3 regions of the Inquilinus sp. genome follow, and region 3 is predicted to be linked to each of the others. Evidence: predicted binding sites of a transcription regulator. Region 3 holds the regulator's gene; each other region holds the start of a gene.

Region 1 (10,665 bases), on a different contig from region 3:
TCTTGATGTTGTAGTGCTCGGCGACCCGCTTCTGGATCTCGTCGATCGTCACGCGGCGGTCGGAGGCGCGCAGCAGGTCGTGCAGCAGCTCCTGCGTCGATTCGAGCGTGATCGGCCGGTGCACCAGCTCGGCATGGGCGGTGATGCGATTCAGCGCCCCCTCCAGCTCGCGCACGTTGGAGGTGATCTTGTGCGCCAGGAACTCCATCACCTTGGACGGGATGTCGACCCGGGCCGTCTCCGCCTTGGCCTGCAGGATGCCCAGGCGCAGCTCATAGGTGGTGGGGTGGATGTCGGCGACGAGGCCCCAGCCGAGGCGGGAGCGCAGCCGCTCCTCCATGCCTTCGAGGTCGGAGGGCGATTTGTCGGCCGAGATCACCACCTGGCGGTTCTGGTCCACCAGCGCGTTGAAGGTGTGGAAGAACTCTTCCTGGGTGGAATCCTTGCCAGAGATGAACTGCACGTCGTCGATCATCAGCACGTCGACCGACCGGAACAGCTCCTTGAAGGTCATCGTGTCCTTGAAGCGCAGGGCGCGGATGAACTGGTACATGAACTTTTCGGCGGACATGTACAGCACGCGCCGCTCCGGGTGCTTCACCCGGATGTGCCAGGCGATGGCATGCATCAGATGCGTCTTGCCGAGGCCGACGCCGCCATAGAGGAACAGCGGGTTGAAGGTGACGCTGTTCGCCTCCGCCACCCGGCGGGCGGCGGCATGGGCCAGCTCGTTCGGCTTGCCGACGACGAAATTGTCGAAGGTGAAGCGCTGGTCGAGGATGGCGCCGAATTCGATGACCGATTCGGGCGGCCGCTCCGGCATCGTCGACTCGGCGCGCGAGGCCGGGACGATCGCCGCCGGGGCAGGGGCTGCGGCCGCCACCACGGCCTTGGCGGCCAGCCGGTCCGGCACGACGATCACGTCGACGCTGTGGACGTCCGGATTCTCGGAGTGCCAGAGATTGCGGATGCGGTCGGCATAGTGGGCGGCGACCCAGTCGCGCATGAAACGGGTCGGGGCGGCGATGCGGACCTCGCCGCCATCGATGTCGACGACGACGACCGGGCGCAGCCAGCTTTTGAAGGCGCCTTCGCCCACCTCATCGCGCAACCGGGTGCAGACGCGGGCCCATTGTTGCTCGATCGATGCGATGACTCCCCCCATCGACGACATGCTGCCTTCCGACCCCTCCGACTACGTTCAGTCCCGTCTCGTGCCGATCCGAACCTTACCTATTCCCGACCGCAGCAGCACCAGATGCCCGGCGCGCGGCTGCCATGCCGATAAAACTCAAACTGTAATAATCATAGTATCACGCCAGAAGAGCAGGAACAATTCCTCGCAGCTATTGTTGAAGCCCGAGTGAAATTCGCTCAAAATATATGCAGTTGAATTTAAGGAACAATCTTATGCTTCTGCCAATCTTCGTAGTGAAGGCTGGTAGCCGATAAGTTGTTTCCTGAAACAGGCCCTCAACCTGCACCCCGGCAGGCGAACGGCGATCATATGCAGGGTGTGCGCGCACTGGCAACGGAACAAATCCGGACCATCTCAAAACGCAAAAAACGGTCTTGGATGCCGGTTGGTTGTGCCGCTCGCGCGATGCCTCAGAAACACGACGGCCGTTCCGCAGCTTCCGCCGCGGAACGGCCCGTCGGTGTCAGATGCTCAGAGAGCCTTGATGCGGCTGGACAGGCGCGACAGCTTGCGTGCGACAGTGTTCTTCTGCAGCACGCCCTTGGTGATGCCGCGATGCATCTCCGGCTGCGCTGCCTTGAACGCCTCGGCGGCGGCGGCCTTGTCACCGGTCTCGATCGCCGTCTCGACCTTCTTGACGAAGGTGCGGATGCGGCTCACGCGGTTGCGGTTGACCAGCGTGCGACGCTCGGTCTGACGGATGCGCTTCTCGGCGGACTTGTGGTTGGCCATTGTTGGTCCCAGTTCGGGCCAAGGAACGGCCCCAAGAAAATCGAGGGCGCTTATTAGTCTTTCGGCGCCCGGGCGTCAAGACGAGTCTCAACGCGCTGTGGGGGACACTGTCTCGGCCTTCCGGCCGGGCTTGGCAACCGATATCGGTTGTTCTATATTTGTTCTCATGCCGATCAAGCCCCCCGAGATCGATGAACTGGCGGACGAGCCGCGCAAGGGTCGCGGTGCGGTCAGCAACAAGTCCGGCCGCTACGAGGCCGAGTCCCGGCACCGGGTCGACGATGGCTGGGCGCAGGAGGAGGCGGAGGAGGATGTGCCGCCGCTGCGCACCCAGTTGCATGTCGATACCGCGCGCACGATCATCACCCGCAACGAGTCGCCGGATATCCTGTTCGACCGGTCGATCAACCCGTACCGGGGCTGCGAGCATGGCTGCATCTATTGCTTCGCGCGGCCGACGCATGCCTGGCTCGGCCTGTCGCCCGGCCTCGATTTCGAAACCCAGCTCTTCTACAAGCCGCACGCGCCCGAGCTGCTGGAGGCGGAGCTGCGGCGCCCGGGCTACAGCCCGGAGGTGATGGCGATGGGCACCAACACCGAACCGTACCAGCCGGTCGAGCGCGAGCTGAAGCTGACACGGCGGGTGATCGAGGTGCTGTCGCGGTTCAACCATCCGCTCGGCATCGTCACGAAGTCGGCACTGATTACCCGCGACATCGACCTCTTGGCGCCGATGGCGGCCCGGAACCTCGCCGGGGTCTGCATCTCGCTGTCGATGCTCGACCGCGACCTCGCCCGGTCGCTGGAGCCGCGGGCCGCCACTCCGCCGAAGCGCCTGGACACCATCCGGCGCCTGGCCGGGGCCGGCATCCCGGTCTCGGTTCTGACCTCACCGATCATCCCGGGCCTCAACGACCATGTGCTGGAGCAGGTGCTGGAGGCGGCGGTCGACGCCGGGGCGACGGCGGCGGGGTGGACCATGCTGCGGCTGCCGCTGGAGATCGCCGGCCTGTTCCAGGAATGGCTCGAGGCGCATGCGCCGGACCGGGCGAAGCGGGTGATGTCGCTGGTGCGTCAGACCCGTGGCGGCAAACTCTACAAATCCGGGTTCGGCGAGCGGATGCGCGGCGAGGGGCCGGTGGCGGAGATGGTCCGCGCCCGCTTCAACCATGCCGTCCGCCGCCTCGGCCTCGACCGCAGGCGCTGGACGCTCGACACCGGCCAGTTCGAAGTGCCGCCGCGGCCGGGCGACCAGATGCGGCTGTTCTGAGCTTGGCGCGCGGCGTTGTCGGCGCTAAGAGGTCGGCATGCCGGATTGGAGCCTTGAGATCGAATGCGGGGCGCCGTCCCGCCGGGTGGCGGGGCTGGACGAGGTCGGCCGGGGCCCGCTGGCCGGCCCGGTGCTGGCCGCCGCCGTGGTGCTGATCCGGCCGCTCGACCCCGATCTCGCCCTCCTGATCGACGACAGCAAGGTGCTGACAGCGCAGCGGCGCGAAGCGCTGGTGCCGCGCATCCGGGCGGTGGCACAGGTGGGGGTCGGCTGGGCCACGGTCGAGGAGATCGACCGAATCAACATCCTCCAGGCCAGCATGCTGGCGATGCAACGGGCGCTCGACGCCCTGCCCGAACGCCCGGAGATGGCGCTGGTCGACGGAAATCGTCTGCCGGCGAATCTGCCCTGCGACGGTCGCGCGGTGGTCGGCGGCGATGGCTTGTCACTGTCGATTGCGGCAGCGTCGATCATCGCAAAAGTTGTGCGTGACCACGAGATGTTGCGTCTCTCCACCCTCCATCCAGGCTATGGGTGGGAACGCAACGCCGGCTACGGCACGCGGGAGCATATCGCCGCCCTCGACCGGATCGGCATCTGCGGCCATCACCGGCGATCATTTGCACCGGTGTTTCAGCGACTCAGCGTAACCGTCTGATTCGAAGGGGGATTGACGCCGAGTCTGTGGCGAATCATCGTCGCAGCATGAGCGAATCACTTCAGACCCCCAGCCGGCTGCCGCCGGGCTGCCGCATCGTCCAGGACGACTGCATCTCGGCCATGCGGGCGCTGCCCGCCGGCTCGGTCGATTGCGTGTTCGCCGACCCGCCCTACAACTTGCAGTTGGGGGGCGAGCTGCGCCGGCCGGACGAAAGCCGGGTCGACGGCGTCGACGCGGAATGGGACAAGTTCAGCGATCTCGCCAGCTACGACCGCTTCACCCGCGACTGGCTGTCGGCGGCGCGCCATGCGCTGAAGGATGACGGCACGCTCTGGGTCATCGGCACGTATCACAACATCTTCCGGGTCGGATCCATCCTGCAGGATCTCGGCTTCTGGATCCTGAACGACATCGTCTGGCGCAAGGCCAACCCGATGCCGAATTTCCGCGGCACGCGCTTCACCAACGCGCATGAGACCCTGATCTGGGCCGCGAAGTCGCCGGACAGCCGCTACACCTTCAACTACGACGCGATGAAGGGGCTGAACGAGGAGCTGCAGATGCGCAGCGACTGGACGCTGCCGATCTGCAGCGGCGGCGAACGGTTGAAGATCGACGGCCGCAAGGCGCATCCGACGCAGAAGCCGGAAGCGCTGCTGTGGCGGGTCATCCTGTCCTCGACCCGGGCGGGGGAGACCATTCTCGACCCGTTCTTCGGCAGCGGCACCACCGGCGCCGTGGCCAAGCGGCTGGGCCGCAAGTTCATCGGGGTGGAGCGCGAGGACACCTATGCCCGCGTCGCCACCCAGCGCATCGCCGCGATCGAGACGCCGGCCGACCCGTCGCTGCTCGACACGCTGTCGAAGCGCCAGGCGCCGCGCGTGCCCTTCGGCTGGGTGGTCGAGCGCGGCATGCTGCGCCCGGGCGACCGGCTGTTCGACACCCAGCGCCGCTACGTCGCCAAGGTGCGCGCCGACGGCACGCTGATCGCCAGCAACAACCAGGGCGACCATGCCGGCTCGATCCACCGGGTCGGCGCCGCGTTGCAGGGCGCGCCGTCCTGCAACGGCTGGACGTTCTGGCACTACGAGGCGCAGCGGAACCACTTGGCGCCGATCGACCTCCTGCGCCAGAAGATCCGGGCCGAGATGGCGGTGCATTAAGCAGCCCGCAGGTTATTCCGCCAACCGGTTGTATTTCCTTAGGATATCCTGCAGCCGTCGATGCGGGATCGCATGCAGGGTGTTGCCGTCGCGGCCGGTCATGGTCTCGGCCGCGACCAGCGCGTTGACGATCGCCTCTTCGGTCGCCTGGGCCGTGGCCTCGATCAGCCCGTCCATGGTGTCGTTCGGCAGCAGATCGATGGCTCGCGTCTCCTTGCGGCTGAAAGCGCCGGGGTTGGCGGTGGAGAAGGCGATGAAGATGTCGCCGCTGCCATTGGCGCCATAGCCGCCGGTGCGGGCGATGCCGATCGGCGCGCGCCGGGCCAGGCGCTTCAACTGGTGCGGCAGCAGCGGCGCGTCGGTGGCGATGACCACGATGATCGACCCGGTGTCGCGATCCCAGGACAGGTCGGGCAGAAGGTCCGGGATCTCGCGCCCGACCGGGACGCCCGCGATCATCAGGTTGCGGCGGCGGCCGAAATTGCCCTGCACCAGCACGCCGACGGTGTGCCCGCCCTCCTCGGGTGACAGCTGACGCGAGGCCGTGCCGGTGCCGCCCTTGAATCCAAACAGATTCATGCCGGTGCCGCCGCCGACATTGCCCTCGGCCACCGTGCCCGGCCGGGCACCGTCCAGCGCTTCGAACGCGTGCTGCGATTTGACGTGGAAGCCGTTGATGTCGTTCAGAGTCCCGTCCCAGGTCTCGCCCACCACCGGCAGGCACCAGTAGAGGTCGTGGCTCAGCGGCGCGACCAGGCCGTGCCGGCCCTGCCACTCCGCCACGGCGTCGCGCACCGTGCCGACGCTGTGGCTGTTGGTGATCATGACGGGGCCTTCGAGGAAGCCCGATTCCTCGATCCAATGCGTGCCGGTCAGCTCGCCATTGCCGTTCAGCGTGGCGGTGCCGGCGAAGACCGGGTCGAACACCCGGCCGCGCGGCAGGATGGCGGTGACGCCGGTCCGCACCGGGCCGCGCCCGACCTCCAGCTTGCCCTCACCGGTGATGATGGTGGCGGTGCCGATCTCGATGCCGGCGATGTCGGTGATGGCGTTCAGCGGGCCGGGTGTGCCGTCGAAGGGAATGCCCAAATCCCGGGCTCTCGGTTTGTGCGTCATGATCGCCTGCTGTCGGTGACTCCGGCCAACGGGCTAGCGCGGCCGTGTCGGGCTGTCCATGCCGCCCGGTTTTGCCAGGTGGCTTTTGCCGCTATGCTGGCGACGCACTGAGAAGGAGAGGCCCTGATGGATCGCAAGACGGAACGGCACGCCACCCGCCCCGTCCCACAGCATCCGTCGAGCCCCCATGCCCATTCTCGCTGCCGAGTCGCTCTTCCACCACACGCCTGATCACCGCCCGCTGTTCGAAGGCCTTACGCTCGCCTTCGGGGCGGAGCGCAGCGGACTCGTCGGCCGCAACGGCGCCGGCAAATCGACGCTGCTGCGGCTGCTGCTGGGCGAGATCGCGCCGCAGGGCGGCCATGTCAGCCGCAGCGGCCGCATCGGCCACCTGCCGCAGAGCGTGCAACTCACCTCAGGGATGACCGCCGCCGACGCGCTCGGCATCGCCCCGGCCCTGGCCCGGCTCGACCGGCTGCTGGCGGGGCAGGGGGACGAAGCCGATCTCGCAGCCGCCGACTGGACGGTGGAGGCGCGGGCGGCCGTGGCGCTGCCCCGGCTCGGCCTGCCCGCCGATCTCGACCTGCGCCGGCCGCTCGGCACCCTGAGTGGCGGCGAGGCGACGCGGCTGGCCCTGGCCGGGCTGCTGGTCGACCCGCCCGACATGCTGGTGCTGGACGAGCCGACCAACAACCTCGACGCCGCCGGGCGCGCGGCGATCTGCGCGCTGCTGGAAAGCTGGCGCGGCGGCGCCGTCGTGGTCAGCCACGACCGCGAGGTGCTGCGCCGGATGGACCGGATCGTCGAGCTGTCCGGCCTCGGCGCCCGAATCTATGGCGGCAACTGGGACGCCTACCGGGCCCAGCGCCAGGCCGAGGCCGAGGCGGCGCGCCACACCCTAGCGCATGCGGAGCAGGAGGCGGCACGCGTGGCCCGCGACCGGCAGGCGGCGCTGGAGCGCAAGGCCCGCAGCGATTCGCGCGGCCGCAAATCCCGTGCCCATGCCGGCCAGCCCAAGATCATGCTGGATTTCCTCAAGGAGAAGGCCGGGCAGAGCCAGGCGCGGCAGGGTGTCCTGCAGGACCGCCGGCAGGGGGCGGCCGAGGCGGCGCTGGCCGAGGCGCGCGCCGCGGTCGAACGGCTCGCCTCGCTCGACGTCGCCGTGCCGCCGAGCGGTCTGGCCGCCGGCACAATGGTGCTCGGCTTCGAGCATGTCTCGTGGACACCGCCGGGCGCCGCGCGGCCGGTGCTGGACGATATCAGCTTTACCCTGACCGGGCCGGAGCGGGTGGCGGTAACCGGGCCGAACGGGGCCGGCAAGTCGACGCTGCTGCGCCTCGCTGCTGGCGAATTGGCGACCGATGCCGGCCGGATCCGCCGGTTCGACGGCGGCATCGCCATGCTCGACCAGCGGGCCGGCGGGATGCGGCCCGATCGCACCATCCTGGAGAACTTCCGGGCGATGCATCCGGCGGCGACCGAGAACGCCTGCCGGGCGGCCCTGGCCCGGTTCCTGTTCCGGGCCGATGCCGCGCTGCGGGGGGTGGCGGGCCTCAGCGGCGGCGAGACGCTGCGGGCGGCGCTGGCCTGCGTGCTGGGTGGCCCAACCCCGCCGCGACTGCTGATCCTGGACGAGCCGACCAACCATCTCGACCTCGACTCGATCGCGGCGACCGAACAGGCCGTGGCGGGCTATGACGGGGCGCTGCTGGTCGCCAGCCACGACCCGGACTTTCTCGAGGCGATCGGCATCGGCCGGGTTCTGGAGTTGTCGGGGCGGTAGCAGGGTGGTTGGGTTCGCTTCAGCGAATCCAACGGGTGGTAGAAACGAAAAAGCGGGCCCGAAGGCCCGCTTTCCCCGCACGTGCTGCTGGAGGTGGAGGTTAGTCCAGGCCTTCGAACAGCGCGGTCGAGAGGTAACGCTCGGCGATCGAGGGGATGATCACGACGATCTGCTTGCCCTCGTTCTCAGGCCGCTGGCCGACCTCCAGCGCCGCGGCCAGCGCCGCGCCGGAGGAGATGCCGGCCGGCAGGCCTTCCAGCTTGGCCGCCTGGCGGGCGGTCTGGAAGGCGCGCTCGTTCGAGATGCGCACGACCTCGTCGATGATCTTGGTGTTCAGCACGCCGGGCACGAAGCCGGCGCCGATACCCTGGATCTTGTGCGGGCCGGGGTTGCCGCCGGACAGCACCGGGCTGTCCTCCGGCTCGACCGCGATCGCCTTGAAGGACGGCTTGCGCTGCTTCAGCACCTCGGCGACGCCGGTGATGGTACCGCCGGTGCCGACGCCCGAGATCAGGATGTCGACGCCGCCCTTGGTGTCGTTCCAGATTTCCTCGGCCGTGGTCCTGCGGTGGACCTCAGGGTTGGCCGGGTTCTCGAACTGCTGCGGGATGATCGCGTTCGGAATGGTCTGGACCAGCTCCTCGGCCTTGGCGATCGCGCCCTTCATGCCCTTCGGGCCTTCGGTCAGGTGCAATTCGGCGCCCAGGAACTTCAGCATCTTGCGCCGCTCGACCGACATGGTCTCGGGCATGGTCAGGATCAGGCGGTAGCCCTTGGCGGCGGCGACGAAGGCCAGCGCGATGCCGGTGTTGCCCGAGGTCGGCTCGATCAGCGTGCTGACGCCCGGCTTGATCTTGCCCGATGCCTCCAGCGCCTCGATCAGCGCCAGGCCGATGCGGTCCTTCACGCTCGACAGCGGGTTGAAGAACTCCAGCTTCGCCAGGATGTCGGCCTTGGCGCCATGGGCCTCGGCCAGCTTCTTCACCCGCACCAGCGGCGTCCCCCCGATGGTCTCGAGGATCGAGTCGTAGATCTTGCCCCGGAACTCGGCCTGGGGCTCGGTCTTGCCGGTGTTGGAGGATGACATAACTACTCTCCCAGGGCGTTAAATTGGTTGTTCAACATTTATACGCGGCGGGACTGGTGAAGGCCAGCCGCTCAGATCGAGAAGTCGACAGGTGCGGCGCGTTCACGCGGGATGCCTTTTTCCCGGGCATTGTTGCACAGGCCCTCGATGGTCAGGGCGTCCAGCTTGCGCACCGCCTCTTCCTGCAGCTCGCCCCACAGCGGCCGGACGATCTCCTGCCCCAGGCGCGAACCGGGGGGCAGCGCGTCCTCTTCCTCGGCCGCGGTCTCCAGCGACCGGATCGCACGCACGATCTCGCCGATGGTGATGCGGCGCCGTTCGCGCGCCAGGCGATAGCCGCCACGCGGCCCGCGCACCCCGGTCAGGATGTCGACCCGCACCAGCTGCTGCAGCACCTGCTCCAGGTATCGCCGCGGAATGCCCTGGCGCTTGGTGATCTCGGCGCTCTGCACCGGCGTGTCGACCGCGTTGTAGGCGCTGTCCAGCACCGCCTCGATCGCGAACAGCATCTTCTTCGGCAGTCGGAACATTCTTCAGGCTCCCGTTCCGGTGGATCCATAACCGCCCGTACCGCGGGCGGTGGTGTCGAGGCTTGCGCGTTCGTCCCAGGCGATGGTCGCGTGGCGGGCCACGACCATCTGGGCGATGCGCATGCCGCGGGTGATGGCGACGGGTTCGTCGCCATGGTTGATCAGCACCACGCCGATCTCGCCGCGATAGTCGGAATCGACCGTCCCCGGCGCGTTGACGATGGTGATGCCGTGCTTCAGGGCCAAGCCCGAGCGGGGGCGCACCTGTGCCTCATGGCCCGGCGGCAGGGCGATGGCGATGCCGGTCGGGATCAGCACCCGGCGGCCCGGCGCCAGCGTCACCGGCTCCGCCACGGCGGCCAGCAGGTCCAGCCCGGCCGATCCTGTCGTGGCATAGGCGGGCAGGGGCAGGTCGGCGCCATGCGGCAGGCGGGTGATCGAGACGGAAATCGCGTCGGTCATCGGCTGAGGATCAGTCCTTGTGAAAGTGCCGGGCGATCGCGACGGCCAGGCGGGTGCCGATATCGGCCTTGCTCAGCCGCGGCCAGGTCCGGGCGCTGTCGGCCGTGATCAGGTGGAGGATGTTGCTGTCGCCGCCGAAGGCCTGGGTGCCGGGCGACACGTCATTGGCCAGGATCCAGTCGCAGCCCTTGCGGGCGCGCTTGGCCTGGGCGTGGGCCACCACGTCCTCGGTCTCGGCGGCGAAGCCGACCACCAGGGCCGGGCGGTCCGGCCCCGCGGCGCTCAGCGTCGCCAGGATGTCAGGGTTCTCCGCCAAGGTCAGGGCGGGTGGGCCGCCGCTGCCCTTCTTGATCTTCTGGCCGAATGGGGCCGCGACCCGCCAGTCGGCGACCGCCGCGGCACAGACCGCGATATCGGCCGGCAGGGCGGCGCGGCAGGCGGCCAGCATCTCGGCGGCGGTCTCGATCCGCACCACGGTGACGCCCGGGGGCACGGGCTCATGCGTCGGGCCGGTCACCAATGTCACCCGAGCGCCGGCCTGCAGCAGCGCGGCGGCGATGGCGTGGCCCTGCTTGCCGGAGGAACGGTTTGCGATGTAGCGCACCGGGTCGATCGGCTCATGCGTCGGGCCGCTGGTCACCACGGCGTGGCGGCCGTGCAAGG
Region 2 (10,665 bases), on a different contig from region 3:
CGTGGTGGTGGCCGTGTGGGCCTTCGTGCAGATCTGGGGCAGCTTCCTGATCCCCTTCGTCCTGCTGCGCAGCGAATCCCGGATGCCGGCCTCGCTCGCGATCTATTCCTACTACTCCGAGGCCGGCACCCCGATCGTCACCCTGCTGGCCGCCTATGCCGTGGTCTATTCGGCGCCGGTCGTGGCGCTCTACCTGTTCGTCAGCTGGAAGTTCGGGTTCCGGTTCTTCGGCGGCATAAAGTCTTGAGAAAGCGGGAGACCTGATGGCTTCGGTCAGCTTCGAGGGCGTGCAGAAAGCCTTCGGCACCCTCACCGTCGTGCGCGACATCAGCCTCGGCATCGGCGACGGTGATTTCGTCTGCCTGCTCGGGCCCTCCGGCTGCGGCAAGACCACGACGCTGCGCATGGTGGCGGGGCTGGAGCAGCCGACTGCCGGCCGCATCCTGATCGGCGGCACCGACGTCACCCACAAGCCGCCGAGGGACCGCAACCTCTCGATGGTGTTCCAGGACTATGCGCTGTACCCGCACATGTCGCTGGGCCAGAACATCGGCTATCCCCTGAAGGTGCGCGGCGCGCCCGTGGACTCGCGGCGCGGCCGGACGCAGGAGGTGGCGGATATCCTGCAGATCGGCCATCTGCTCGACCGGCTGCCGTCGCAGATCTCCGGCGGCCAGCAGCAGCGCGCCTCGCTGGCCCGCGCCCTGGTCCACCCATCCCAGGTCTATCTGTTCGACGAGCCGCTCTCCAACCTCGACGCCAAGCTGCGGCTGGAGGCGCGGGCCTTCCTGAACCACCTGCAGCGCGACATCGGCATGACCGCGGTCTATGTCACCCATGACCAGGCCGAGGCCATGGCGCTGGCCACCCGGATCGCGGTGATGGAGGCGGGGGAGGTGGTGCAGTACGCCCCGCCGCTGGAGGTGTATCGCCGCCCGGCCACCACCTTCGTCGCCGGCTTCGTCGGCAACCCGCCGATGAATCTGGTGCCGGCCGAGGCAACGCTGCGCGACGGCGCCGCGATCCTGGCGGCCGAAGGGCTGCAGGCGCCGCCGCTGCCGCTGTGGGACGGGCTGGCCCGCGCCATCGACCGCGCCGGCCGCGTCACCCTCGGCATCCGGCCGGAGCATCTGGGCATTGCCGGCGGGGGAGACGGCTGGTGCCTGTCCGGCCAACTGTTCGCCAATGAGGGCATGGGGCCGGAAAGCCTGGTGACCATGCTGCTGCCGGGCGACCGCCGGGTCACCGCCCGGATCTTCGGCGACGATCCGATCCATCTCGGCCGCGACGTCCGGCTCGGCTTCCGGCCGGAGGATATCGTGGTGTTCGATGCCGAGGGCCGCCGGATCCCGGGGGTGGAGGAGGGGCGGTGACGGCAGCCGGCCGGTCCGATCGCACGCTGACCGTCCGGGTGACGGCGGCGAAGGCGGCGACCGGACCGTATCTGCCGGTGCCGCTGGAGATCCCGCCCGGCACCACCCGGATCGACGTCGCCATGGCCTACCCCAAGGCCGGCGACTGCATCATCGATCTCGGCCTGATGGATCCGCGCGCCACCGGCTTTCCCAGCCCGGCCGGATTCCGCGGCTGGAGCGGCGGTGCCCGCGACGGCGTCTTCGTCGCCACCGACGACGCCACCCCCGGCTATGTGCCGGGGCCGATCCCGCCTGGGGCCTGGACCATCCTGCTCGGCCTGTACCGGGTGCCGCCTGGTGGCACCGAGGTGACGCTGTCGATCCAGCTCGACGACGCGCCGCGGCCGCTGTGGGTGCCCGAGCCGGCGGCGGAGGTCGATGACCCTGAACCCGGCTGGTATCGCGGCGACCTGCACTGCCACACCCATCACAGCGACGCCAAGGGTGCGCCGGAGGTGCTGCACGAAGCGGCGCGGCGGGCCGGCCTGCGCTTCCTGGCGGTGACCGACCACAACACCACCACCCAGCGCCGCTATTTCGCGCCGAGAAGCAGCCGGGATCTCGTGTTCATCCGCGGCGAGGAGATCACCACGGCGGAGGGCCATGCCAACGTCTTCGGCGCCGAGGACTGGATCGACTTCCGCATGACGGCGCCGGCCGATGTGCATCGCCTGGCGGCCATGGTCCACCGTGCCGGCGGCCTGTTGTCGATCAACCATGACAAGCCGCCGATCCCGTGGCGGCACGAGCTGCCGATGCTGGACTGCATGGAGGTCTGGCAGTCGCACTGGTTCGCCGGCAACTGGATCTCGCTGGCGCGCTATGACGAGCGGCTGCGCGCCGGCTGGAAGATCGCCCTGATCGGCGGCAGTGACTGGCACCAGCCGGTGGCCGTGACGCCGCCGGGCCCCCTCGGGCTCGGTCGGCCCACCACCGCGCTGTGGCTGCCCGAATTGTCCGAAGCGGCCGTGCTGCGCGCGCTGCGGGCCGGGCGCGGCTATGTCACCGAAGGGCCGGACGGGCCGCATCTCGCCGTCACCGTCAGAGGCGTGCCGATGGGCGGCAGCCATCCCGGCGGCACGCCCTGGATGGTGGAGGCGGAGGTGCATGGCGCGGCCGGCGACCGGCTGGTCTGGGTCGATGCCGGCGGCGTGGTCGCCGAGCAGGTCGTGCCGGAGGATCGCTGGACGGCGCGGCTGACCCTGCCGGCGCCGGACTGCTTCCTGCGCGCCGAGATCGTCGCCGCGGCCAGCCGGCCCCGGCTCGAGGCCGACTTCCTGCAGGCGGTGGCCGGGCGCAGCCTGCCGGCCGGTGTCACCCGCCAGGACATCGTCGCCCAGCCCCTGCGCCGGGCCCTTGGCAACCCGGTCTATGTCGGGGGATGAGACCCGACGGGCGAGGCTGTGACAGCGGTCTCAATTCCCATCTTTCGCCTCGTGCATGGCCGTCCGGAGTTTCGCCACACTCTGATCCCCTTGCGTTCCTGGCCCGTTCGGCGGTATCAGGGCGCCGCATGCCGCAATGCGAAGATCGGTCCGAATTGTGACCCGTCCTCGCCGCGGCGCCCCGATGCGGCGAGGCGAAGCGGCGTCCGGGGGCGACGGGTTTTGTGTGGTCGTTCAAAGTCGTGGAAAATCAGCGGGTTGGTCGATTTGATCCGCGCATCGTTTCGATTGTTTCCAACCTAGCGTCTCCCTATACTCCGCGCCGCCTAAGGCCCGGAGAGGCCGGCACGTCAGACAGTGAGTGGTTGTTTGCGATGACAGCGATGCTTCTGCCTCCGGACTATCGTCCATCGGATGATGAAGATTTCATGAATCCGATGATGATCGAGTATTTCCGGCGAAAGCTTCTGAAGTGGCGGGCCGATCTGCTCGCCGAATCCAGCGCGACCCTGAGCAGCCTGCAGGATGGCGGCATCCAGGAGCCGGATCTGACCGATCGGGCTTCGGCCGAGACCGACCGCTCGCTCGAGCTCAGGACCCGCGACCGCGAGCGCAAGCTGCTGTCCAAGATCGATTCGGCCATGCGCCGGATCGAGGACGGCAGCTACGGCTTCTGCGAGGAGACGGGTGAGCCGATCGGCGTCAAGCGGCTGGAGGCGCGCCCGACGGCGACCTTGAGTCTCGAGGCGCAGGAGCGCCATGAGCGGCTGGAACGCACCCACAGCAACGATTGACCAGCCCACGGCGCCTTGATGGCGCCGTTCTGGTTTCTGGTCTTCTTGGGCCGCAAGGCGTCGTTCCGGCTTCTGTTTCCCTGGGCGGATGGCGCCGCCGCCGTCCCGGGCGTCATTGTCCTTTGTCCGCGCTGGTCAGCGCCGTTCGTATCTCCGCCTTCGTCCCCTCCCGTGCTAGGGTGGCGCCGGGGCATTCAGATCGAGGGTTTTCGATGTATCGTGGCGCTGCGCTTATCGCCGCTCTTCTCGCCGTTTCAGGCTGCGGGATCGACCCGGTGAATCCGAAGGAGGCCCGCGTCGACTACGCGGGCTTCGTCACCTCCGCCGATCAGGCCGCCGTCTACGCCAATGCGCAATGCGCCACGATCAACCGCCTGGCCGTGTTCAAGGTCGAGGACGTGGTCGATGGCCGGAAGGGCGCGACCTTCCAGTGCCTGCCGGTGCCGAAGTGCTATCCGCAGGAAGCGGCGGCCCCCGGCCAGCCGGTCGCCCTGACGCCGGCGATGCCGGTGGCGACGCCTGCCGTGGCGACCCAGCCGCAGCAGCCCTATGTCGTGCCGGCCAGCGCATCGGCTCGGCTGCCGGGCCCGATCGTGGCGATGGCGCCGGTCAACTCGGCGCGCGACCGCCGCGCCGCCCGGAAGTCGAGCCAGTCGTCGATCGACAAGCAGGCGGACGACACCTATCTCCCATTCGCAGCCCGGCCGGTCGCGGCCGGCCCGCAGCCGCAGCCGATCCCGTCCTTCGAGGCGATCAACATCCCGACCGGTCCCAACCCGGTCTCGGCCGAGGAGCCGGGCCCCCAGCCCGCTGGCTCTTTCGCCACCGCCACAGCGTCCAGCTGGCAGCAGGCCGTGACCTGCAAGCCCAACGCGACGCTGCCGCTCACCGTCAACCACCTGCCGACCGGCGACGTCTACCCGTTCTGATCAGCCGGGTCCGGGAGCGTCTCATCGACACTCCCGGATCGGCCGTCAGCCGCGCGCCTCCGGCAGCGCCAGGATCGGCAGGTGGATGTCGGTGAGCAGTGCCGCCGCCGGAGTCGTCCGCGGGTCGTTCAGATACTGCTCGAAGATCGGCGCCGCGGCCGGCTCGGCGCCGCTGACCGGCAGCCAGGTGCGGTACAGCCAGGCATAGGACCGCTCCAGTTCGGCATAGGGGCCGGTGTGGCGCAGCACGGCGTGCGGCCCGCCGGCGACGGTCAGGAGGGTGACCTCGCCCTCCACCGCCACACCCTCTGGCACCTCCAGGCACGCGTCGGAGCGCAGGGCGTCCGGCGCCACCGCCGCCGGATCGTCGTGATAGAGGCCCAGGCTGCGGGCCTCGGGGCGCAGCAGCTGGCGGGCCTGGGCCCAGGCCATCAGCGTGTCGAAGCTGCGGCCAACCTCCATATAGGGGCCGATGTGGCGCACGGCGGCGACGCGAATCGGCGCCAGGATGCGGTAGGTGACGTCGGGCATGGCGTTGTCTCCTTCGGGTGGGTCGAAGGGGAACGACCGGCGCGTGTCGCGATAGGCGGCCGGCGGCCGCCCATACCGTTCGGCGAAGGCCCGGCTGAAGGCGGCAACGCTGCCATAGCCGGCCTGCCGCGCCACCCGGGCCACCGCGGTCTCGCCGCCCAGCAGGGTGCCGGCGGCGCGGTGCAGGCGCAGCCGGCGCACTGTCTCCGCCACCGTCTCGCCCAGCAGGTACCGGTAGGCCCGGTGGAAGTGGTGGGGCGAGAAGCAGGCGACCGCCGCCAGCCGGTCGAGATCGACCGGGTCGTCGAGGTGGCCGGCGATGTGATCGATCACCCGCTGGATGCGGGCGAGGTGGCGGTCGAGGGTGGTGTCCTTCGGCATCGGTTCGTTCTCCCAGCCTTTCTCCTAGCCCGAAGCAGATTGATCCTGCTTGCGAAGCTGGGGATCGGAAAGGGGCTGGTGCCAGCCATTCCGCGGCATTCGGAAGATCGTCGCTTGCGTCATGTGAACAAAACGTGTACGAAACCTGCATTGACGTGGCGATACCGCCCATGCAACTGGAAAGGGACAGGTGATGTCGATCCCGACTCTCCGTGTTGTGGAAAGAGCCCCGATGGACAAGACCAAGGCGCTTGAAGCTGCCCTGACCCAGATCGAACGCGCCTTCGGCAAGGGGTCGGTGATGAAGCTTGGGGCCCGGCCCCAGGTCGATGCGGAGGTGATCTCGACCGGTTCGCTCGGTCTCGATATCGCCCTCGGCATCGGGGGCCTGCCGAAAGGCCGGATCGTCGAGATCTACGGCCCGGAAAGCTCTGGTAAGACCACCCTGGCGCTGCATGCCGTGGCCGAAGCGCAGAAGGCCGGCGGCACCTGCGCCTATATCGACGCGGAACATGCGCTCGACCCCGGCTATGCCAAGAAGCTGGGCGTCAACATCGATGAGCTGCTGATCTCGCAGCCCGATGCCGGCGAACAGGCGCTGGAGATCACCGACACGCTGGTCCGCTCCGGCGCGATCGACGTGATCGTCATCGACTCGGTCGCGGCCCTGGTGCCGCGGGCCGAACTCGAAGGCGAGATGGGCGACAACCAGCCCGGCCTGCAGGCGCGGCTGATGAGCCAGGCGATGCGCAAGCTCACCGGCTCGATCTCGCGGTCGAACACCCTGGTGGTCTTCATCAACCAGATCCGGCTGAAGATCGGCGTGATGTTCGGCAACCCGGAGACGACGACCGGCGGCAACGCGCTGAAATTCTACTCCTCGGTCCGGCTCGACATCCGCCGCATCGGTGCGATCAAGGACCGCGAGACCGTCACCGGCAACCAGACCCGGGTCAAGGTGGTGAAGAACAAGATGGCGCCGCCGTTCCGCGTCGTCGAATTCGACATCATGTATGGCGAAGGCATCTCGAAGACCGGTGAGCTGCTCGATCTCGGCGTCCAGGCCGGGGTGGTCGAGAAGTCGGGCGCCTGGTTCTCCCATGACGGCCAGCGCATCGGCCAGGGCCGCGAGAACGCCAAGACCTTCCTGCGCGACAATCCCGAGATGGCGAAGGTGATCGAGGCCAAGATCCGCGGCAATGCCGGGCTGGTCTCCGACAAGATGATGGCCACGGGCGGCCCGGAAGAGGGCGAAGCCGCCGAAGAGTAAGATCCGCGGGTGCCGGCCCTGAGCCGGCTCCGACGACGGAAAGGCCCGGATTTCCGGGCCTTTTCCGTTATGGCCCCGATCGTGCTATGTCCCCGCTCATGACCGTCTCGACCATGACCGCTTCCGCTCCGATCGTCACCCGCTTCGCGCCCAGCCCGACCGGGCTGCTGCATGTCGGCAATGTCCGCACCGCTCTGGTGTGCTGGCTCGCCGCCCGCGTCTCCGGCGGCCGCTTCCTGCTGAGGCTCGACGACACCGACACCGAACGCGGCAGCGCCGAATTCGCAGCGGCGATCGAGCGGGATCTGCGCTGGCTCGGCCTCGGCTGGGATGGCTTCGCCCGCCAGTCCGATCGGACCGACCGCTATCGCGACGCGCTCGACCGGCTCAAGGCCTCCGGCCGGCTCTACCCCTGCTACGAGACGGCGGAGGAATTGGAGCTCAAGCGCAAGAGCCAGCTGACCCGGGGCCTGCCGCCGCTCTACGACCGGGCGGCGCTCGACCTGACCGATGCCGACCGTGCCAGGCTGGAGGGGGAGGGCCACCGGCCGCATTGGCGCTTCAAGATGGCGGATGCGCCGGTCGAATGGCACGACCGGGTCCGCGGCCCCGTGCATTTCAACGGCCGCGACATCTCCGACCCCGTGCTGGTGCGCGCGGATGGCCGGCCGCTGTACCACATCGGCTCGGTGGTCGATGACATCGACATGGACGTCAATCTGGTGGTGCGCGGCGAAGACCATGTCGCCAACACCGCCATGCACATCCAGCTGGCCGAGGCGCTGGGCGCTGCCCCGCCGGCCTATGCCCATCTGGCGCTGATCGCCGACGCCGACGGCCATGGCCTGTCCAAGCGGCTGGGCAGCCTGTCGCTGCGCAGCCTGCGCGCGGACGGGATCGAACCGATGGCGGTCACCAGCCTGCTGGCGAAGCTCGGCACCTCCGACCCGATCGAAGCACAGCTGTCGCTCGACCCGCTGGTCGCGGCCTTCGACTTCGCCAAATTCTCGCGCACCACGGCGCGGTTCGATCCGGCCGAGCTGCAGCGGCTGAACAACCGCATCCTGCACGAGACGCCCTATGTCGCGGTGCGCGACCGGCTGGCGGCGCTCGGCCTCGGCGCGGTGGACGAATCGGCCTGGGCGGTGCTGCGCCCCAACCTGCATCGCCTCGAAGACATCGCCGACTGGTGGCGCGTGGTCACCGGGCCGATGACGCCCGTGCTCGGCGACGCGGCGTTCCTGGCCACGGCGGTCGAACTGCTGCCGCCGGAGCCCTGGGGCGACACCACCTGGGGCGATTGGACGGCCGCGGTGCGCGAGCGGACCGGGGTCAAGGGCAAGCCCCTGTTCATGACCCTGCGCCAGGCCTTGACCGGCCTCGACCATGGCCCCGAACTGCGCGGCCTGCTGCCGCTGATCGGCCGCGATCGGGCCTTGGCACGGCTGTCCGGCCGTGAGGCGTGACGATCCGACATACCAAATCTTAATTCGCCCCCTCTTGGCGAGGGGCTGTCCGTCGAGGTAAGAAGCGGTCATGACCGACGAGACTTCGTTTGCCCATGACGCCCCGGCGCTGCCGGCGGCTGCGGTCTTCCTCGATGTCGCATCGCTGGCCGACGACGAGCCGGAAAGCCTTGCCCGCGTCCTCGGGGGGCTTGGCACCGTCTGCCGTCCGGTCCGCCGCATCGCCTATGCCGACTGGGCGGCCTTGCCCGATCTGCGCAGCGTCGCCCACCGCCACGGCTTCGACCAGGTGCAGACCACCGAGACCGAGCGCGGCGGCAAGCCCGCCCCGCTGCGCCTGGTGGTCGACGCCATGGAAGTGGCACTGCTGGAAGGCGCCATCGACACCGTCGTGCTGGTGACCGGCAGCGCAGCACTGCTACCGCTGGTGCGCAGCCTGCGCCGCCACGGCAAGCAGGTGATCGGCATCGGCCCGGCCCGCCGCCTCGACCCGCTGTTCCAGGCGGAATGCGACCGGTTCGTCGATTGCGCCATACTCGGCCGGCCGCAGCGGGCCGCGGCCCCGATGCGGCCCGACATGCGGTCGACCCCCGAAATCCGTCCGGCCCCTGCGCCGGCGCGCGCCAATGTCCCGCTCCGGCCCGAGCCGGCGCCGCTGCTGCGGTCCGAACCCGTCCCGGTGCGGCCGGCCGAACCGGCGCCGCGGCTGCGCATGGGCCCGCCGGCCGATGCGTCCCGGCCCGCCCGCCTCGGCCCCGCCACGGCGGAGGCACCGCGCCCGGCCGCCCAGGCCCGTGCCCATCGGCCATCGCTGACCGCGCAGTTCGACGAGCCGGGGGCCGGCCTGCCGCACGCGCCGATGGCCGGCCCGCCGCTGATGGCGGGCAGCCCGGTGGTGCCGCAGCGCAAGGGCTGGTTCGGTAAGCGCCGCTGACCGGGCTGCCTTGCAATCCCCCGAGGCCAAGCGGCCTTGGACGCCGGCGGCGTGATCTGGTAATCGTCGCGGTCCCGACCAAGCCGGCCAGACCGTAGGATTCCGACCCGTGGCGCTTACCCTGCACAACACGCTCACCCGGACGAAGGAAACCTTCGTCCCGATCGACCCGAGCCATGTGCGGATGTATGTCTGCGGCCCGACGGTCTACGACTACGCGCATATCGGCAACGCCCGGCCCATCGTCGTGTTCGACGTGCTGTCCCGGCTGCTGCGGTCGCTGTATCCGCGGGTGACCTATGCCCGCAACATCACCGACATCGATGACAAGATCATCGAGCGGGCGGCGGCGAACAACGAGCCGATCGGCGAGCTGACGCAGCGCACCGGCCAGGTCTTTGCCGAGGACATGGCGGCGCTGGGGGCTTTGCCGCCCGACGTCCAGCCGCGCGCCACCGAGCATATCCCGCAGATGGTCGCGATGATCGGCACGCTGGTCGGCAACGGCCATGCCTATGCCGCCGACGGGCATGTGTTGTTCAACGTGCCGTCGATGCCGGAATACGGTCAGCTGTCGCGCCGCAACCGCGACGAACAGATTGACGGCGCCCGGGTCGAGGTCGCGCCGTACAAGCGCGACCCGGCCGATTTCATCCTGTGGAAGCCGTCGACCGACGAACAGCCGGGCTGGGACAGCCCGTGGGGCCGCGGCCGGCCGGGCTGGCACATCGAATGCTCGGCCATGGCCGCCGCCCATCTTGGCGACGTGTTCGACATCCATGCCGGCGGCATCGACCTCGTCTTCCCGCATCACGAGAACGAAATCGCGCAGAGCCGCTGCGCCCATGGCACGCCTGTGATGGCGAATATCTGGCTGCACAACGGCTTCCTGCAGGTCGAAGGCCAGAAGATGTCGAAGTCGCTCGGCAACTTCTACACGCCGCATGAGCTGCTGGGGGAGTTCCCGGGAGAGGCGCTGCGCTACGCCCTGCTGTCGGGCCATTACCGCCAGCCCATCGACTTCACCAAGGAAGGGGTGCGCCAGGCGCGGGCGGCGCTCGACCGGTTCTATGGCGCGCTGCGCGCCGTCGGGACCATTGCTGCCGAGCCGGGCAAGGCGCCCGCCGCACTGCTGGCGGCGCTGGAGGACGACCTCAACACGCCGCAGGCCCTGGCGGCACTGCACGAGACCGTGGGCGAGCTGAACAAGGCGACCGAACCCGCCGAGCAGGCCCGGCTCAAGGCCGAGTTGCTGGCGGGCGGCGCGCTGCTGGGTCTGCTGGAGCAGGCGCCGGAGGAGTGGTTCCGCTGGCAGCCCAAGGCCGCGTCCGGCCTGACCGACGCCGAGATCGAGGCGCTGGTGGCCGATCGCCGGGCGGCGCGGGCGGCGAAGAACTTCGCCGAGGCCGACCGGCTGCGCGACCAGCTGGTCGCCGCCGGCATCGCGCTGGAGGACAAGCCCGACCGTACCCTGTGGCGGCGGGAGTGGTGAGGCCGTCATGACCGAGCGGATCTGGCTGTTCGACACCACGCTGCGCGACGGGGCGCAGACCCAGGGCG
Region 3 (8,450 bases):
CCCTTCCTGGTGTTCCAGAATTTCCGCGACTTCGCCGTGGTCGGCTCCAGCCCGGAGATCCTGGTGCGGCTGCGCGACGGCGAGGTGACGATCCGGCCGATCGCCGGCACCCGGCCGCGCGGCGCCACGCCGGAGGAGGATGTGGCGCTGGAGCAGGACCTGCTGGCCGACCCGAAGGAGCGGGCCGAGCACCTGATGCTGCTCGACCTCGGCCGCAACGATGTCGGCCGCGTCGCGCAGATCGGCTCGGTCAAGGTCACCGACCGCTTCATCGTCGAGCGCTATTCCCACGTCATGCACATCGTCTCCAACGTCGTCGGCCGGATCGCGCCGCAGCATGACGCGATCGCCGCCCTGTCCGCCGGCTTCCCGGCCGGCACCACCAGCGGCGCGCCCAAGGTGCGGGCGATGGAGATCATCGACGAGCTGGAGGTGGCGCGGCGCGGCGTCTATGCCGGGGCGATGGGCTATTTCGGCGCCAATGGCGACATGGACACCTGCATCGCCCTGCGCACCGCCGTGGTCAAGGACGGTACCCTGTACATCCAGGCCGGCGGCGGCGTGGTCGCCGACAGCGACCCCGAGGGCGAATACCAGGAAACCCGCAACAAGGCGCGGGCCCTGGTGCGCGCGGCCGAAGATGCGGTACGCTTCGCCAACCGACCGCGCAGCGGCAATCGGCCGATGGGACATGTCTGAACAACGCACCTCTTCGCAGCATCGATGGTGAGGCCGGCCGGATCCCCGCCGACCCTCCCCATACCCATGCCTCGAAAGGGCGAAATCGATGCTTCTGCTGATCGATAACTACGACAGCTTCACCTACAACCTGGTCCATTACCTCGGCGAACTCGGGGCCGACACCGATGTCCGGCGCAACGACGCGCTGACCGTCGACGAGGCGCTGGCGCTGCGCCCCGATGGCATCGTCATCTCGCCGGGCCCGCGCGACCCCGACCAGGCCGGCATCTGCATGGATTTGATCCAGGCCGCCGCCGGCCGGATCCCGATCTTCGGCGTCTGCCTGGGCCACCAGGCGATCGGCCAGGTCTTCGGCGGCAAGATCGTTCGCGCGCCAACCCCGATGCACGGCAAGATCAGCGCAGTGCATCACCATGGCGGCGGCGTGCTGGCCGGGCTGCCCGACCATTTCGAGGCAACGCGCTACCGTTCGCTGACCATCGCGCCGGACAGCATGCCGGACAGCCTGGAGGCGACGGCCTGGACCGAGGACGGCGTGATCATGGCGCTGCGGCACAAGACGCTGCCGATCCATGGCGTGCAATTCCACCCGGAAAGTATCGCCTCGCAGTTCGGCCACAAGATCCTGCAGAACTTCCTGGCCATCGCCGAGCGGCGGAACGCGGCATGACGACCGAGATGCGACCGTTCCTGGCCAAGGCCGCGCTGGGCCAGCCGCTGGACGCCGCCGACGCCCGCGCCGCCTTCGAGATCATCATGTCGGGCGAGGCGACGCCGGCGCAGATCGGCGGCTTCCTGATGGCGCTGCGGGTCCGCGGCGAGACGCCGGAGGAAATCGCCGCCGCCGCCCGGGTGATGCGCGACAAGGCGGTGACGATCGACGCGCCGGAGGGTGCGATCGACTGCTGCGGCACCGGCGGCGACAATTCCGGCTCGTTCAACGTCTCGACCGCCGTGTCCTTCGTGCTGGCGGGCGCCGGCGTGCCGGTGGCCAAGCACGGCAACCGCGCGGCATCGAGCCTGACCGGCGCTGCCAATGTGCTGGCCGAGCTGGGCGTCAATGTCGAAGCGACGCCGGCGGTGATGCGCGAGGCGCTGTGGGACGCCCATATCGGCTTCCTGTTCGCGCCGCTGTACCACAGCGCCATGCGCCATGTCGGCCCGGCCCGGCAGGAGCTGGGCACGCGCACGATCTTCAACCTGCTCGGCCCCCTGGCCAACCCGGCCGGGGTGAAGCGCCAGCTGCTCGGTGTCTTCGCTGAGGCCTGGGTCGACCCGGTGGCCGAGGCGCTGAAGCAGCTGGGCAGCGAGGTCGCCTGGGTCGTCCATGGCAGCGACGGGCTGGACGAGCTGACCACCACCGGCCCAACCGCGGTGGCCGAGCTGCGCGACGGACAAATCCGGCGCCTGACCGTGACGCCGGAGGATGCCGGCCTGCCGCGGGCGGTGCCGGAGGATCTCAAGGGCGGCGACCCCGAAACCAACGCCGCGGCCCTGCGCGCGGTATTGGGCGGCACCCATGGCGCCTATCGCGACATCGTGCGGCTGAACGCCGCTGCGGCTTTCATCGTGGCCGGGAAGGTCAATACTCTGACGGACGGCGCCACGCTGGCGGCCCGTATCATCGATGACGGATCCGCCGCCCGCGTGCTGGAGCGGCTGGCCCGGATCACCAGTCAGAACCCGGCTGCGGTTTAGGAACGGTTATGAGCGACACGCTGACTCGCATCTGCGACGACAAGCGCCGGCACGTCGAGGCCCGCAAGGCGGCGGTGCCGCCGGCCGAGATCCGCCGCCTGGCGGACCTGGCCGACCGCGCCGCCCCGCCGCGCGGCTTCGTCGCGGCGCTGCGCCGTGCCCAGGCGGAGGGCCGCTACGGCCTGATCGCCGAAATCAAGAAGGCCTCCCCCTCCAAGGGCCTGATCCGGGCGGATTTCGACCCGCCCTCCCTCGCCCGCGCCTACAGCGACGGCGGCGCCACCTGCCTGTCGGTGCTGACCGACGCGCCGTATTTCCAGGGTGCGGACGAGTACCTGACCGCCGCGCGCAACGCCGCCGAGCTGCCGGTGCTGCGCAAGGACTTCATGATCGACCGCTACCAGATCGACGAGGCCCGGGCGCTGGGCGCCGACTGCATCCTGTTGATCATGGCGGCGCTGGACGACGCATTGGCGCAGGAGCTGGAGCAGGCGGCGATCGACAACGGAATGGACGTGCTGGTCGAGGTGCATGACGCGGCGGAGCTGGACCGGGCGCTGAAGCTGCGCTCGCCGCTGCTCGGCATCAACAACCGCAACCTCAAGACCCTGCAGGTCGACCTCGCCACCACCGAGGCGCTGGCGGCGCAGGTGCCGGACGACCGGCTGCTGGTCTCGGAAAGCGGCCTGTTCACCCCGGCCGATCTCGCCCGCATGTCCAAGGTCGGCGCGACCACCTTCCTGATCGGCGAAAGCCTGATGCGCCACGACGACGTCGCCGCCGCCACCCGCGCGCTGCTGGCTCGCGAGGAAAGGTCGGCCGCGGAATGATGGATCCGGCCTCTCATCTCCGGCACGTTTGCGTTGCCTCTCCCGCCTGGCGGGAGAGGTCGGACGTCTCTTGGGACGTCCGGGTGAGGGTTGGCCCGGGCCTCGACAAAGAGCCCTCACCCGGAGCCGCTTCGCGTCTCCGGCCTCTCCCGCAACCCTCGGATCAAGTCCGAGGGGGAGAGGCAACGCCTGGGGCCAGGTGGGCTTCATGACCGGCGAGCTGACCCATTTCGACGCGGCCGGCCAGGCGCGCATGGTCGACGTCTCCGACAAGGAGACGACGGTCCGGGTCGCGCGCGCCGGCTGTCACGTCGAGATGCAGCCGGAGACGCTGGCGCTGATCGCCTCCGGCGGCCATGCCAAGGGCGACGTGCTCGGCATCGCCCGCATCGCCGGCATCATGGCGGCCAAGCGCACCGCCGATCTGATCCCGCTGTGCCATCCGCTGCCCTTGTCCAGCGTCGAGCTGGCGCTGCGCTGCGACGCCGAGCACAGCCGGGTCGAGATCGAGGCGACGGTGAAGGTCACCCACCGCACCGGTGTCGAGATGGAAGCCCTGACCGCCGCCTCCGTCGCCGCCCTGACCGTCTACGATATGTGCAAGGCGGTCGACCGCGGCATGGTCGTCGGCGATCTGCGGCTGCTGCACAAATCCGGCGGCCGCTCCGGCACCTATGAGGCCGCCGCCCGATGATCCCCGTGGCCGAAGCGCTCGAGCGAATCCTGTCCGGCCTCGTGCCGCTGCCGGCCGAGACCGTGCCCCTGCCCGACGGGCTGGGCCGGATCCTGGCCGAGCCGGTGGTGGCGCGGCTGACCCAGCCACCGCTCGACGTCTCCGCCATGGATGGCTGGGCCGTGCGCGCTGCCGATGTCGCCACCGTCCCCGCGACCCTACGCGAGATCGGCCGGGTGCCGGCCGGCGGGCGATTCGAGGGCATTGTCGGCCCTGGCCAATGCGTCCGCATCTTCACCGGCGCGCCGGTGCCGGCCGGCGCGGATGCCGTGGTGATCCAGGAGGATGCCGACACGTCCGGCGACTCGGTCACCATCCGCGAGGGCGCCGCCGCCGGCCGTTTCATCCGCAAGGCGGGGCTAGATTTCCGCGCCGGCGACGTGCTGCTGCAGCCGGGCCGGCGCCTGACCGCGCGCGACATCGGCATCGCCGCCTCGACCAACCATCCCTGGCTGCGCGTCCGCCGCCGGCCGCGGGTGGCGATCCTGGCGACAGGCGACGAGATCGTGATGCCGGGCGAGGCGCTGGGGCCGAGCCAGATCGTCAGCTCCAACAGCCATGCCCTGGCAGCGCTTGTCCGCAACTGCGGCGGCCAGCCGGTCGATCTCGGCATCGCCCGCGACAACGCCGAATCGCTGGCGGCGCTGGCCGCCGGCGCCCGCGGCGCCGACCTGATCGTCACCACCGGCGGCGCGTCGGTCGGCGACCACGACCTGGTCCGCTCCGTCCTCGGCGACCACGGCCTGACGCTGGATTTCTGGACGATCGCGATGCGGCCGGGCAAGCCGCTGATGTTCGGCCGGCTCGGCGACACGCCGATGCTCGGCCTGCCCGGCAACCCGGTCTCGACCATGGTGTGCGGCTGGCTGTTCCTGCGGCCGGCCCTGTACGCGCTGCAGGGCGCCGTCGCGCCCGACACCCGCATCACTGCGACGCTCGGCCGCGACCTGCCGGCCAATGACAAGCGCGAGGATTACTTGCGCGCCCGGATCGAACGCAGTGAAGGCGGATTCGTTGCCACCCCGTTCCCGGCGCAGGACAGCTCGATGCTGTCGTTGCTGGCCGCTGCCGACGGGCTGGTGATCCGCCCGCCCCTGGCCTCGGCTGCGGCGCGCGGCGACACGGTCGAAGCGGTGCTGTTTGCCGACGGCGTCTGATTCCGCTGATCGTTGCTGCGAAGTAAAGATCGCGGTGCGACAAAGTTAGCGCCTTGTGTTTTTGTTTTGTTCCTCCTATCGTGTTTCCAGGGATTCGGCCGCGCCGCGGCCCTTGGGAACGGAGGATGCCTTGCTGACACGAAAGCAACAGGAGTTGTTGTTGTTCGTCCACCGCCGGTTAGAGGCGGATGGAGTCAGTCCTTCATTCGACGAAATGAAGGATGCCCTCAACCTCAAGTCCAAATCGGGCATACATCGACTGATCACCGGGCTGGAAGAGCGCGGTTTTATTCGCCGGCTGCCGCATCGGGCCCGGGCGCTCGAAGTGCTCCGCCTGCCCGATTGCCTGAAGTCGGACACGCCGGCAGCGGCGACGCCTGACGATGACAATGTCGTGCCCTTCCGGCCGGTGCGCACCGATGTCGCCCTGCCCGGCCGCAAGCTGGAACGCGCCGACCTGACCAATGCCGAGCACGGCGTGCGCCTGCCACTGTACGGCAAGATCGCCGCCGGCATGCCGATCGAGGCGCTGCGCGATCATTCCAACTACGCCCAGGTGCCGGCCTCGCTGCTCGGCCCGGGTGAGCATTACGCCCTCGAAGTCGCCGGCGACAGCATGGTCGAGGCCGGGATCCTGGATGGCGACACGGTCATCATCCGGCGCTGCGACGCGGCCGATCCCGGCGTCATCGTCGTCGCCCTGGTCGACGACAACGAGGTCACGCTGAAGACCCTGCGCCACAAGGGCAGCTCGATCGGCCTGGAAGCCGCCAACCCGTCCTACGAGACCCGCTTCCTGCCGCCAGACCGCGTCCGCATCCAGGGGCGCCTGGTCGGGCTGCTGCGCACCTATTCTTCCTGACCGGACCCGCATGGCCCGTCGCGGCGGCCGTGACCCGGCCGGCGTGACCGACCGCAAGGTGTCGCGGCCTGCGGGCGGGGCCGAGCGGGCGACCGCACAGCAGGTCGCCGCTGCGGCCGGGGTGTCGATCTCCGCGGTATCCCGCACCTTCACCAAGGACGCCAGCGTGTCGCCCCGCATGCGGGCCCGGGTGCTGGCGGCGGCGGAGGCGCTGGGCTATCGGCCGAACCAGCTGGCGCGCAGCCTGATGACCGGCCGGACCGAGCTGGTCGGGCTGGTCTCGACCCATTTCGCCAACCCCGCCTTCATGGATGTGTTCGACCTGTTCACCCGCGAGCTGCAAAGCCGCGGGCTGCGGCCGTTGATCGCCAATTTGTCCGGCGACGGCGGCGCCGACGCAGCGCTCGACATGATGCTGCAATACAGCGTCGACGCCGTGCTGATCGCCACCTCCGCCCCGCCGCCCGGCTTCGCCGCCTCCTGCGCCCGGGCCGGCCTGCCGGTCATGCATGTGTTCGGCCGGACCGAACCCGGGGCGCCGGTGCCGGTGGCGACGGTCGACAATGTCGCCGGCGGCCGCCTGGCGGCGCGGACCCTGTTGGCGCGCGGCGTGAAGCGCCCGGCCTTTCTCGGCGGCAGCCCCACGGATGCGTCCTCGATCGACCGCGGCGAAGGCTTCCGCCAGACCCTGGCCGAGGCCGGACTGACGCCGCCGGTCGTGTTCGCCGGCGACTATTCGCACGATCATGGCCAACGCGCGATGCATGCGCTGCTCGACATGCATCGGCCGGACGCCGTGTTCTGCGCCGACGACATCCTCGCCCTCGGCGCCCTCGACGCCTGCCGCGAGCGCGGCCTGCGCGTGCCGGACGATATCGGCGTGATCGGCTTCGACGACATGCCCCTGGCCGCCTGGCCAGGCTACGACCTGACCACGATCCGCCAGCCGATGGCCGAGATGGTGCGCCACGCCATCGCCGAAATCGCGGCCCGGCTGGCCGATCCCGGGCACCAGATCCGGGACCGGATATTCGAGATCACGCTGATGGAGCGCGGGAGCCTGTAGTCGATAGCGGCTTCGGGTGAGGGTTCTTCGTTGAGGCCAGGACCAACCCTCACCCGGTCTCGCTGCGCGAGCCCAACCTCTCCTCCTCAGGCTTGACCCGGGGACAGGCGGGAGAGGCAGCGCAAACACGGCCAATGCCCTTGCCCCGCCTTGCCCTGCCCGTCGCTTTCCGACAAGAAGGACGGATGCGGATCCTTCTGGTCGAAGACAACCCCGATCTCGGGGAGGCGGTGGAGAACCGGCTGCGCAAGTCCGGCCATTCCGTGGAGTGGGTCCGGGACGGGCTGCTGGCGGCTGAGGCCGCCGATCACGACGTGTTCGACGCCGTGCTGCTGGACATCATGCTGCCGGGCCAGGACGGCTTCGCCGTCATCAAGGATCTGCGCCGGCGCGGCGTCGATGCCCCGGTGCTGGTGATCACCGCCCGGTCGGAGATCGACGACAAGGTCGGCATCCTCGACCTCGGCGCCGACGACTATCTGGTCAAGCCGTTCGACCTGCGCGAGCTGGAGGCCCGGCTGCGCGCCCTGCTGCGGCGCCCCGGCGGCCAGACCGGCAGCACCCTGGCCCATGGCAATGTCACGCTGGAGCCGGCGGGCCGCGTCGTCACCGTTGCCGGCCGCGTCGTCGAATTCGGCCGCCGCGAATTCCGGCTGCTGGAGATCCTGCTGACCCGCGCCGGCCAGGTCGCCGCCAAGGACCGGCTGATGATGCAGCTGTTCGGCGACGAGGCCGAGGTGTCGATCAACGCGCTGGAGCTGCTGGTCTCGCGCGTCCGCCGCAAGCTGGAGGGCGCCGATATCGACATCGTCACCATCCGCGGCGCCGGCTACCGGGTGCAGCCGCATGGGACGCCCGAATGATCGGGACCCCGGAATGATTGGGGCCGGGGCGCCCGCGGCCAGCCGCGCGTCGATCCGCCGGCGCGTGCTGGTGCTGACCGTGCTGGCGCTGCTGCTGACCGGCATCGGCCTGGTCGCCCTGGTGCGCGACTACGCCCGCGGCGCCTCCGACAGCGCCTTCGACCGGCTACTCGCCGCCTCGGCCTTCAGCATCGCCGGCGCGGTGCAGATCGAGGACGGGGCGGTTGCGGTCGAGCTGCCGACCGCGTCGCTGGCGATGCTCGACTTTTCCGACGACGACCGCGTGTTCTACCAGGTGGCGGCGCCGGACGGCGCCTTCGTCACCGGCTATGCCGATCTCGGCGCCGCCCTGCCGGCCGCCGCGTCGGCCATCCCTAGCTTCGCCGACGGCACCTATCGCGGCGAGGCGGTGCGGATCGGCACCGTCGGCCGGCTGGTCTTCGTCGACGGCAAGGCCGGCTGGGTCACCATCCGGGTGGCCGAGACCCGCGGCGCCCGCTCCGCCTTGGCATCGGAGATCCTCGGCCGGGCAGCCCTGC

The links. Region 3 encodes LexA, which represses DNA repair genes until DNA is damaged. Its sites were predicted from a motif close to ATGTTCTANTTTGGTTC; they were not measured.
Region 1: AC3XYG_RS39035 (PA0069 family radical SAM protein) is a predicted target of LexA. The motif match lies at 2,078-2,094, and genes of this name have one in related genera.
Region 2: recA (recombinase RecA) is a predicted target of LexA. The motif match lies at 5,561-5,577, and genes of this name have one in related genera.

Annotation. Positions count from the first base shown of each region.
Region 1 covers NZ_JBYRFX010001090.1:2,359-13,023, forward strand. Annotated here, with positions in the region: gene dnaA (chromosomal replication initiator protein DnaA) at 1-1,174, opposite strand, end outside; gene rpsT (30S ribosomal protein S20) at 1,670-1,930, opposite strand; gene AC3XYG_RS39035 (PA0069 family radical SAM protein) at 2,097-3,200, shown strand; gene rnhB (ribonuclease HII) at 3,238-3,858, shown strand; gene AC3XYG_RS39045 (site-specific DNA-methyltransferase) at 3,906-5,024, shown strand; gene AC3XYG_RS39050 (DmpA family aminopeptidase) at 5,037-6,140, opposite strand; gene AC3XYG_RS39055 (ABC-F family ATP-binding cassette domain-containing protein) at 6,328-7,923, shown strand; gene cysK (cysteine synthase A) at 8,024-9,010, opposite strand; gene AC3XYG_RS39065 (RrF2 family transcriptional regulator) at 9,082-9,540, opposite strand; gene dut (dUTP diphosphatase) at 9,544-10,002, opposite strand; gene coaBC (bifunctional phosphopantothenoylcysteine decarboxylase/phosphopantothenate--cysteine ligase CoaBC) at 10,013-10,665, opposite strand, start outside.
Region 2 covers NZ_JBYRFX010000217.1:9,137-19,801, forward strand. Annotated here, with positions in the region: gene AC3XYG_RS07625 (carbohydrate ABC transporter permease) at 1-247, shown strand, start outside; gene AC3XYG_RS07630 (ABC transporter ATP-binding protein) at 264-1,373, shown strand; gene AC3XYG_RS07635 (CehA/McbA family metallohydrolase) at 1,370-2,800, shown strand; gene dksA (RNA polymerase-binding protein DksA) at 3,175-3,594, shown strand; gene AC3XYG_RS07645 (hypothetical protein) at 3,870-4,523, shown strand; gene AC3XYG_RS07650 (AraC family transcriptional regulator) at 4,569-5,435, opposite strand; gene recA (recombinase RecA) at 5,629-6,705, shown strand; gene gltX (glutamate--tRNA ligase) at 6,819-8,171, shown strand; gene AC3XYG_RS07665 (NYN domain-containing protein) at 8,242-9,105, shown strand; gene cysS (cysteine--tRNA ligase) at 9,215-10,597, shown strand; gene cimA (citramalate synthase) at 10,605-10,665, shown strand, end outside.
Region 3 covers NZ_JBYRFX010000196.1:97-8,546, forward strand. Annotated here, with positions in the region: partial or broken gene AC3XYG_RS06965 (anthranilate synthase component I family protein) at 1-699, shown strand, start outside; gene AC3XYG_RS06970 (anthranilate synthase component II) at 788-1,372, shown strand; gene trpD (anthranilate phosphoribosyltransferase) at 1,369-2,400, shown strand; gene trpC (indole-3-glycerol phosphate synthase TrpC) at 2,409-3,230, shown strand; gene moaC (cyclic pyranopterin monophosphate synthase MoaC) at 3,439-3,924, shown strand; gene AC3XYG_RS06990 (molybdopterin molybdotransferase MoeA) at 3,921-5,120, shown strand; gene lexA (transcriptional repressor LexA) at 5,251-5,982, shown strand; gene AC3XYG_RS07000 (LacI family DNA-binding transcriptional regulator) at 5,993-7,048, shown strand; gene AC3XYG_RS07005 (response regulator transcription factor) at 7,234-7,911, shown strand; partial or broken gene AC3XYG_RS07010 (sensor histidine kinase N-terminal domain-containing protein) at 7,925-8,450, shown strand, end outside.